DNA from 2 places in the Listeria immobilis genome. Region 1 is predicted to be linked to the other one. Evidence: riboswitches for the same ligand, from Rfam matches in the RefSeq annotation. Region 1 holds a riboswitch; the other holds the start of a gene.
The links. Region 1 has a riboswitch for S-adenosylmethionine ahead of HCJ45_RS12645 (MetQ/NlpA family ABC transporter substrate-binding protein). Riboswitches for the same ligand answer to the same signal wherever they lie in the genome.
Positions count from the first base shown of each region.

Region 1 (5,175 bases):
TGTAGCACCGATAAGTCCAATTGTAGCGATAGTTAGCCCAAGTACAATACCCGAGCGAGCCTCACGAATAATAACGCTCCAAATGATTTTTGGTGTAGAAATGCCCATTGCTTGATAAGCTTCGATAACCCCTTTATCTACTTCAAGCAGTGCGGACTCCATTAAACGTGCAATATAAGGAGCTGTGAAGACAACAAGCGGCAAAATAACCCCTTGAATACCAATCGTCGTCCCAACAACTGCACGCGTTACGGGAATCATCAAGAATAATAAAATAATAAACGGTAAAGAGCGTAAAATATTAATAATCCAGTTTAAAATACTATAAACAACAAGATTTTCAGTTTGACCGCCTTTACGTGTTAAAATCAAAAATACACCAAGCGGAAGACCAATAGCTAAGGCAATAACAAGCGTAATGCCTGTCATTATTAACGTTTCTAGAAAACCTTGCCAAAGAATCGGGCCCCATTCTTCAATAAATGAACTCATAGCAACTCGACCTCCTCAACAACAACGCCAGATTCCTTTAAATAAGCAATTGCTTTATTATATTCTATTTCGTCCCCTTTTAAATGAACGAGCAGTTTTCCGAGTGTGCCGTTTTTCAAATGATCAATTCCGCCAGCTAAAATACTAGGAAGAACATCAAATTTACGCGAAACAAGTGCAAGTGCAGGTTCATCCGCTTCAGCCCCAATAAAGTGGAGGGATACAAGTTTTCCGGTAGCAATATATTTTTCTAGTAAATCTTGAGGAATATCAAAACTTGCCTCAGAGCCAACAAAACGTTTGGTTGTTGCATGCTTTGCTTTAGTGAAAATATCTAGGACAGTTCCTTGTTCCACTAAATGACCGTTTTCCATAACAGCAACACGATCACAAATGCGTTGAATGACATCAAGTTCATGAGTAATTAAGAAAATCGTGATGCCTAGTTCAGCGTTAATTTTAAGTAATAGTTGTAAAATTGCTTCCGTTGTTTCTGGATCAAGAGCGCTTGTTGCCTCGTCACTTAGTAAAATTTCTGGCTCATGTGCAAGTGCTCTTGCAATCGCCACACGTTGTTTTTGACCGCCAGAGAGCTGGCTTGGAAAATTATTTCGTTTATCTTCTAAGCCAACAATCGATAAATATTTGTCTACACGTGACTTAATTTCTTCTTTTGGTACTCCTTCAAGTTGGAGTGGTTTCGCAATGTTTTCATAAACGGTGGCAGTCTTAAGTAAGTTATAACCTTGGAAAATCATCCCAATTTTACGACGCGCTATCCGTAAATCTTTACTTGAAAGGGTAGATAAATTCTTACCGTCAATCAAAACGTGTCCTTCATCTGGACGTTCAAGTAAGTTAATACAACGAACGAGCGTACTTTTTCCAGCACCACTATAACCAACAACGCCAAAAATTTCTCCTTTTTCGACTTGAATAGATACATTTTTAACGGCTTCTACTGTTTTCCCATTAACGTTAAATGTTTTTGATACTTGATGTAATTCAATCAAAATAAAACAACTCCCTAAAATGCAGGTACAACAGACCCATTAAATTCTTTTTCAATAAATTCTCTGACATCATCAGAATGGTAATATTTTTCGAGTGTTTTTACTACTTCATCTTCTTTGTTTTCAGTGCGAACAACAAAAACGTTTGGATACGGATTGTTTTCTGTTGGTTCATTGTAAATAGCATCTTCATTAATAGAAAGCCCAGCGCCCATTGCAAAGTTTGTATTAATAGCTGCGGCTGCTACTTCATCTAATTGTGCAGGGATTTGTGAAGCCTCAAGTTCCACGATTTCTAAATCTAATGGATTTTCAGCAATATCTTTTTTCGTTGCTTTTTCTTCCACGCCATCTTTCAATTTAATAATACCTGCATCTTCAAATAATTTTAAACCACGATATTCGTTACTTGGATCATTTGGAACAGCAATTTTGTCCCCTTTTTTCAAATTCTTTATATCTTTAATGTCGTTTGAGTAGACGCCCATTGGAAAGGCAACTGTTTTAAAAGCTACGTCTAGTTTGTAACCTTTGTCTTTCTTTTGTTGCTCTAAAAATGGAATGGTTTGATAGTTGTTTGTATCCAAGTCACCATCGTTTAGAGCTGTATTTGGTGTATTATAATCATCAAATGTTTTGATTTTGATTTCAAGACCATCTTTTTTCGCTAATTTTTGAACTTCTTCAGCAATTTGTTGGTGTGGACCAGCTGTTGTACCAATAGTTATTTCTTTCGTGCTTAAAGCTTTATCATCACTACCGCCACCACACGCAGCTAATCCTAAAATAAGGCTTGACGCAAGTAAAATTCCTAACCCTTTTGTTAATTTTTTCATCTTTTTTCCTCCCTAGTATGTTGATTATTTATCCAGATTTATTCATGAAAGCAATAAAAAACTTCTCTATTTAGAATAGAGAAGTGGAAAGTCGAACATATCCAGCTCCTCTTATCTACCAAAATGAAATCTACCATTTTGCTGGAATTAGCACCTTCACTTTACGCTTTAATAAAGTTGGGTTGCCGGGCTTCATAGGGCCAGTCCCTCTGCCGCTCTCGATAAGAGAAAATATTTTAGAAAAACCTGTTATTTAAAAATATACGCATTTTCCTTCAATTTGTCAATCGTTTTTTAGGTGTTTAAAAAAACAGACTGGACAAATACCTCAGAAAACTTTACTATTTTAATCAATGAAACTTATAAAGGACGGGTGTAAAATGAAAATTTCCAAACGTTTACAAAATTTACCAGAACAGTTTTTTTCTAGCCTAGTAGAAAAAGTTGGAAAGAAAGTGGCAGCTGGTCATGATGTTATTAACTTAGGCCAAGGTAATCCAGATCAGCCAACACCCGATCATATTGTTGCGGCACTTAAAGATGCTTCTGAAAAGCCTAATAATCATAAGTATTCTTTATTTCGTGGAAAGTTCGAATTGAAAAAAGCGGCCGCAGATTTTTATGCACGCGAATATAATGTAACTATTGATCCGATGACCGAAGTAGCAATTTTATTTGGAACAAAAACAGGATTAGTTGAATTGCCAATGTGTATTATGGATCCGGGTGATGTGATGCTATTACCAGACCCTGGTTATCCCGATTATTTGTCAGGAGTGGTTTTAGGAGAAGTTCAATTTGAAAGGATGCCTTTAATCGCAGAAAATCATTTTCTACCTGATTTCACTAAAATTCCTGCTGAAATTGCGAAAAAAGCGGAATTAATGTACTTAAATTATCCCAATAACCCAACTGGCGCGATTGCTACAACTGATTTTTTTGAGGAAACAGTTGCTTTCGCTAAAGAAAATAATATTATAGTTGCGCATGATTTTGCTTATGGTGCAATTGGCTTTGATGGTCAAAAACCGATTAGTTTCTTGCAAACTCCTGGCGCAAAGGGAGTCGGAATTGAATTATACACACTTTCGAAAACATATAATATGGCAGGCTGGCGAGTTGGTTTTGCGGTTGGAAACAAAGAAGTTATTGAAGCAATCAACCTTATTCAAGATCATATGTATGTAAGTTTATTTCCAGGAATTCAAGATGCGGCTATAGAAGCTTTAACAGGTGATCAATTGTGTGTCCGCGAATTAAATGCGCGCTATGAAAAAAGACGCAATGCCTTTATTGCTGCATGCGAAAAAATTGGTTGGAATGCAGTTGCTCCAGCAGGTTCCTTCTTTGCTTGGATGCCAGTTCCCGAAGAGTTTACTAGTAGCCAATTTGCAGACTATTTATTAGAAGAAGCGAATGTTGCTGTAGCGGATGGAAGTGGTTTTGGGGAGTTTGGCGAAGGATATGTTCGTGTTGGACTTTTAATAGAGGAAGCTCGTTTAGAAGAAGCAATCACCCGAATTTCAAAATTACATCTTTTTGACAAAATTCCGCAAAGTTAAAACGCTGTCGTGACTTACTTTAAGATAAAAAAGCCTGTAATAATTCAGATAATTAGAGGTATGTGTTATAATTAGTTAGGTAAGTCTGTTTTTAATGTTACTAGTTTATAAAGATGAACCAAATGGGCTGTATTTAACAACAAAAAAGTATAAAACTAAACTATCTGTCCCGGTATAAACCGGCAAAATCCATGAATGAGAGGACTGTAAACTAATGGCAGAAAAGAAAATTCTTGTAGTAGATGATGAAAAACCGATTGCTGATATAGTTAAATTTAATCTAAATAAAGAAGGATTTGATGTATATTGCGCCTATGATGGCGATGAAGCATTAGAACTAGTTGAGGAAGTTCAACCAGATTTGATTCTACTAGATATTATGCTTCCAGGTCGTGATGGTATTGAGGTATGTCGTGAAGTTCGTAAAAAATATGATATGCCAATTATAATGGTCACAGCAAAAGATTCCGAAATTGATAAAGTTATTGGGCTAGAACTTGGAGCAGACGATTATGTAACCAAACCTTTTAGTAATCGTGAATTAATTGCGCGGGTAAAAGCTAATTTACGCCGTCACAGTCAAGTGAGCTCAAGTTCTGCAGAAGAAGAAGAAAATAGTGAAATAGAAATTGGTTCGTTAATTATTCATCCTGACGCATATGTTGCTTCTAAACGTGGTGAAACAATTGAACTTACGCATCGTGAATTTGAATTGCTTCATTATTTAGCGAAACACATGGGTCAAGTAATGACGCGAGAACATTTACTCCAAACTGTATGGGGTTATGATTATTTTGGTGATGTTCGGACGGTTGATGTTACTGTTCGTCGCTTACGTGAAAAAATCGAGGATAATCCAAGCCATCCAGCATGGTTAGTTACAAGACGTGGTGTGGGCTATTATTTACGGAATCCTGAACAAGAATAGTTAAAGCTTGATAAGCGGTTGCTAGAGTGTAAAAACTTTAGCAATCGCTTTTTTGGGTATATCCGCTTACTTAGTTCTTTTTTTATAAATAAATCGACCCAATTAACATTAAAAATCGTATGTCTCCCCCTGAACATATGGTATACTAATTTAAATATATTACCCCGAATAGGAGTAGAAAGACTTATGCATAAAATGAGATTTTTTCAGTCTGTACAATTTAAGTTAGTTATTATGTATTTGCTACTAATTATTGTTGCAATGCAAGTAATTGGCGCGTATTTTGTTCGTGAGCTGGAAGGACAACTGGAGAAAAATTTTCAAGATTCCATTACAAATAGCAT
Region 1 is NZ_JAASUA010000011.1:72,678-77,852, forward strand. It holds gene HCJ45_RS12635 (methionine ABC transporter permease) at 1-492, opposite strand, end outside; gene HCJ45_RS12640 (methionine ABC transporter ATP-binding protein) at 489-1,505, opposite strand; gene HCJ45_RS12645 (MetQ/NlpA family ABC transporter substrate-binding protein) at 1,520-2,341, opposite strand; SAM riboswitch class I at 2,450-2,569, opposite strand; gene HCJ45_RS12650 (pyridoxal phosphate-dependent aminotransferase) at 2,722-3,903, shown strand; gene yycF (response regulator YycF) at 4,118-4,831, shown strand; gene walK (cell wall metabolism sensor histidine kinase WalK) at 5,018-5,175, shown strand, end outside.

Region 2 (5,175 bases), on a different contig from region 1:
GGCTTTTAACTGGTGCAGATGATTACATGGTGAAGCCGTTTAATCCATTAGAGCTTTCTGTCCGTGTCAAAGCAATTTTGAGGCGAATGCAACAAATGAGTCAAGTAGAGCCGATTAGTCAGGATAAAGTTATCATTGGACCAATCATTGTTGATCGTGCGCTTCATGTGGTGACAGTTAGTGGAAAAGAACTACATTTAACAACTTCGGAATTTGATATTTTATTTTTGCTTGCAAGTGAACCAGGGCGAGTATTTAGTTCCGAATATATTTTCGAAAAAATTTGGCAAGAAAAAGCGCTTGGAGCAAGTAAAACGGTTATGGTCCATATTAGCAATTTGCGTGATAAATTACGAGATGCTATGGGCGGGGAAAATGTGATTAAGACTATATGGGGAGTAGGATACAAAGTTGAAATATAAACTTGAAATGTTGTTTACTAAAATTAGCCATGTGATGAATATTTGGCAAGCAACTTTTTTCGCTGTTATTTCATGGGTTTTAGGCATGGTTACGGTACGAACTATATATTTATGGGCTATCTCCATTAGAGATGATTCTTTATTTTTAAAAGAAGTTACTCGAGCGATTGTCAGTTTATTTGGTCCTAATAAATATGTTCGTGTGATGGATTCCATTTGGGTATTATTAATCAATTATTTTATTATTTTCTTGATTACTTGCTTATTTTTCTCCTTTTTCTATCGCTACATGCGGCAAAAACTTTTGAAAAAGCAATTGCGAACAATAAATTTTGCGCTAAACGATGGAAAACCAGTGGATACAGAGAGTTTTGTTCCTGAAATTCAAGAATTAGAGCGAAATATCGAAAACATGCGAGAACGACAAAATAAATTAATGAAACAAGAAGAGCAGGCGCAACAAGCTAGAAATGATTTAATTACGAATGTTTCGCATGATCTTAGGACACCACTGACTTCAATTTTGGGGTACTTAAGTTATATTCATGAAGATCGTTATCGTGATGAAGTGGAATTGCGTTATTACACGGAGCTGGTTTACGGTAAGGCACGACATCTGCATAAGCTGATTGATGACTTGTTTTCTTATACAAGACTTGATAGCGTTGAGTATCAATTAAAAAAAGATGAATTAGACGTTATTGAATTATTAAGTCAGCTAGTTGCCGAATATGATGGACAAGCAACGGAACGAAATATGAAAATCGTAGAGCATTTTGATGCCAAAAAGTTAATTATTAGCGGTGATGGCAATCAAATCATGCGTTTATTTGAAAATCTGTTTTCGAATGCGCTTCGGTACGGAGAAGGAAATAAGCAAATCGACGTAAGCGCAAAACAAGAAGGAAATATGGCTGTTGTAAAAGTAACGAATTACGGACAAGAAATTTCAGAAATCGATTTACCATATTTATTTGAGCGATTTTATAAAGCTGATAAAAATAGAACAACGACTGGAACTGGCTTGGGGCTTGCTATCGCCAAATCAATTGTTGAAAAACATGGTGGACTTGTTACTGCTGAGAGCAAACATCGGAAAACTAGTTTTATCGTTAAATTACCACTCAGTTAATCTTTAATAATTCTTAAATTTTTCTTTCCTCATGGTTTATATTCATTCAGTAGAATATAAATTACGGAGGGTGAACAAATGAAAAAGCATTTTGTCTTAATTGTTGTTGCTTGTATTACAGTCGTTGTGATTTTTGTTTATTTAGCCCAAATAAATAAGGGTAAAATTAATTCTCAAAATAGAGCACAAGTAAAAATTGCCTCACAATTAACTAGTATAGATGATCAAAGAAATACCGTTATAATTAGTGAATTAAATTACAATTAATAAGCTATTAGTAAAAATTTATTGACAAAGTAGAGTGGAAAAGGTAATATGAAAAAACAAGAAATGTCACGATAGTCATAAATGAAGTGATATAATTATATGTAGAAATCTTATCCAGAGTGGTGGAGGGAAATGCCCTGTGAAACCCAGCAACCTAAACAATAGTTCATTTTGTGTTTAAGGTGCTAAATCATGCAGAACAGTTAATTGTTCTGAAAGATGAGAAGGAAGTTAGTCCATTTGAAAAAATGCTGCCTTTCTGCTCATCAGCAGAAAGGCTTTTTGTATACCAGAAATGTAGAAAAGGTGATAGAGATGATAACATTACAGCACGTTGTAAAAGAATATACATCAAGAAATAATAAAGTCCGAGCAGTCGATAATGTCGATTTAGAAATTGAACAAGGAGAAATATTTGGTGTAGTAGGCTATTCAGGCGCTGGAAAAAGTACGTTGATAAGAATGTTCAACGGATTAGAGCTACCAACTGAAGGTTCAGTAGAGGTGGATAACTTACTAATTAGTCAGATCCGTGGTGGAAAACTTCGAAAAGCTCGGCAACAAATTGGAATGATTTTTCAACATTTTAATTTATTATGGTCACGTACTGTTGCTGAAAACATTGCCTTTCCGTTAGAAATTGCTGGCGTACGCGGTGAAAAAAGACGATTTCGCGTTAATGAATTAATTCGGTTAGTTGGACTAGAAGGAAAAGAAAATGCTTATCCAGCTGAACTAAGTGGTGGGCAAAAGCAACGGGTAGGAATTGCTAGAGCGCTTGCTAATAATCCCAAAGTGCTATTATGTGATGAAGCAACCTCCGCACTAGATCCACAAACAACAGATGAAGTTTTAGAACTTTTATTAGATATTAACAAACGCCTCAACCTTACAATCATTGTTATCACCCACGAAATGCATGTTATTCGAAAAATATGTAATCGTGTAGCCGTGATGGAAAACGGAAAAGTTGTTGAACTTGGAGAAGTATTAGATGTTTTCCGTCATCCAAAAGAAAAAGTAACCCAACGCTTTGTTCGTCAAGTAACTGATTCAGATGAAACGGAAGAATTAATTCATCTGCTACTTGAAAACTATGCAGAAGGTGAAATAGTTAAACTGTTATTTATGAGCGAAAATGCAACCCAACCTGTGATTTCTCAAGTTGCGAAAGATAATGATGTTATGCTAAATGTCCTCCATGGTAATTTAACACAAACACAAAACGGCGCTTATGGAACGCTTTATGTACAGATACTAGGTGCGAAAGAAGCGATTAATGCGAGTCTAACACAGCTACGTCAACTTAATGTAGAAACGGAAGTGTTAGAGCGATGACGAAATTACAAGAATTATTCCCAAATGTTGATTTTCAAATGATGTGGGTAGCAACACAAGAAACATTATATATGACACTTACTTCACTATTTGCAGTATTTTTATTAGGAATTGTGTTAGGATTGTTACTATTTTTAACAAATAATAAAAAACATACTGGTGCCCGTATTCTTTACTGGATTACAGCAATACTAGTCAACGTTTTCCGTTCCATTCCGTTTATTATTTTAATTGTCCTGCTTCTCCCAATGACAAAATCGCTAGTTGGTACAGTTATTGGACCGAAAGCCGCTTTACCAGCGTTAATTATCTCGGCTGCTCCTTTTTATGGTCGGATGGTGGAAATTGCTTTTCGTGAAGTAGACAAAGGAGTTATTGAAGCGGCAAAATCAATGGGTGCTAATATGTTCACCATAATTGGAAAAGTGCTTATCCCGGAAGCTTTACCAGCGATAATTTCTGGTATTACAGTTACAGCCATTTCTTTAGTAGGTTTCACAGCGATGGCAGGTGTCATTGGTGCCGGTGGACTTGGAAATACCGCATATCTGGAAGGATTCCAACGCGGGCAACCAGATGTAACAGTTTTAGCAACCATTATTATTTTGATTATAGTCTTTATTTTTCAGTTTATCGGCGACTTTTTAACCAAACGAACCGACAAACGCTAACCTAAGTATATGAAGCAATTTATATAAAAAACGCGGAATCCCCGCAAAAAAGGAGAGATTTTCATGAAAAAGGTTCTTGGATTTATTTTTACATTAAGTTTAATTTTAGTACTTACAGCTTGTGGTAGCTCATCTGATAAAGCATCATCCAGTAAAACAGACGATAAGGAATTGGTAGTAGGTGCTTCAAACACGCCTCATGCTCAAATTTTGGAGCAAGCAAAACCAATTTTGAAAGAAAAAGGAATTAATTTGAAGATTGTAAAGTATACAGATTATGTTATGCCGAATAAAGCACTTGAAGAAGGCGACTTGGATGCCAACTATTTCCAACATAAACCTTACCTTGAACTAGAAGAAAAGGAAAAAGGATATAAATTTGCTGATGTTGGTGCAATCCATATCGAACCAATGGGAATCTACTCCAAAAAAGTAAAAGATATTAAAGATTTAAAAGACGGCGCACAAGTATTACTTTCTAATTCAAAATCAGATTGGCCACGTGTTATTGGTATTTTTGTAGATAATGGGCTATTAACTTTAAAAGATGGTGTTAAAGCGCAAGATGCAACTTTTGATGATATTAAAGATAACCCTAAAAATTTAAAATTCAAATATGATTTTGATCCAGCTTATTTAATGACTGCTTACAATAACGAAGAAGGCGATGTTGTTGCGATTAATTCTAACTTTGTAGTTGATCAAGGCTTAAATCCTTCCAAAGATGCCATTGCGATTGAAAGCAAAGACTCTCCATACGCTAATATTGTTGTTACAACAGAGGAGAATAAAGACGATAAAAATGTTAAAGAATTAGTGACTGTGCTTCACTCTAAAGAAATTCAAGACTATATTACAAAAGAATGGGACGGCGCAGTAGTTCCAGTTGATAAGTAAACAATAAAAAAAATCCTTTTACCAAGTCGGTAAAAGGTTTTTTTTATTGTATGGTACTTCCTAAATAAAGTTTTAAACCATCTGAAATGGCTTTATCAAGTTCTTTTTTAGAAACAATTTCATTTCCTTTTGGCATGGAAGGAACTTTTTCATAGTCTAACATATCAATGGTTGTAGTGAAGTTCATTAAGTGATTTGATGCTTCATCTTTATAATTGGTGTCAATAGTGGCTTTACTAAAACCTTTTTTGCTATCTGGTGTTAAAGTTAATCGGAAATCCAAGCTTTGTGTTTTTGTAGATGTAAGCTTTTTTAATGCAGAACGAATGGATTTTTGTTGCGTTTGCCAAGTAGATTTGGCTTCTTTTTGTGTACTGCTATTAATTTCAGAAATAAGGGTAACGATATTGCCGTCGTCATCAAGGGTTTTCAGTACTTCGTTAATCAT
Region 2 is NZ_JAASUA010000013.1:17,295-22,469, forward strand. It holds gene cesR (response regulator CesR) at 1-422, shown strand, start outside; gene HCJ45_RS13265 (sensor histidine kinase) at 412-1,554, shown strand; gene HCJ45_RS13270 (hypothetical protein) at 1,633-1,821, shown strand; SAM riboswitch class I at 1,929-2,047, shown strand; gene HCJ45_RS13275 (methionine ABC transporter ATP-binding protein) at 2,137-3,159, shown strand; gene HCJ45_RS13280 (methionine ABC transporter permease) at 3,156-3,830, shown strand; gene HCJ45_RS13285 (MetQ/NlpA family ABC transporter substrate-binding protein) at 3,894-4,727, shown strand; gene HCJ45_RS13290 (Lmo2079 family surface lipoprotein) at 4,771-5,175, opposite strand, start outside.
Region 2: it holds a riboswitch for S-adenosylmethionine, as region 1 does, so the genes downstream of both, HCJ45_RS13275 (methionine ABC transporter ATP-binding protein) here and HCJ45_RS12645 (MetQ/NlpA family ABC transporter substrate-binding protein) in region 1, are expected to answer to the same signal.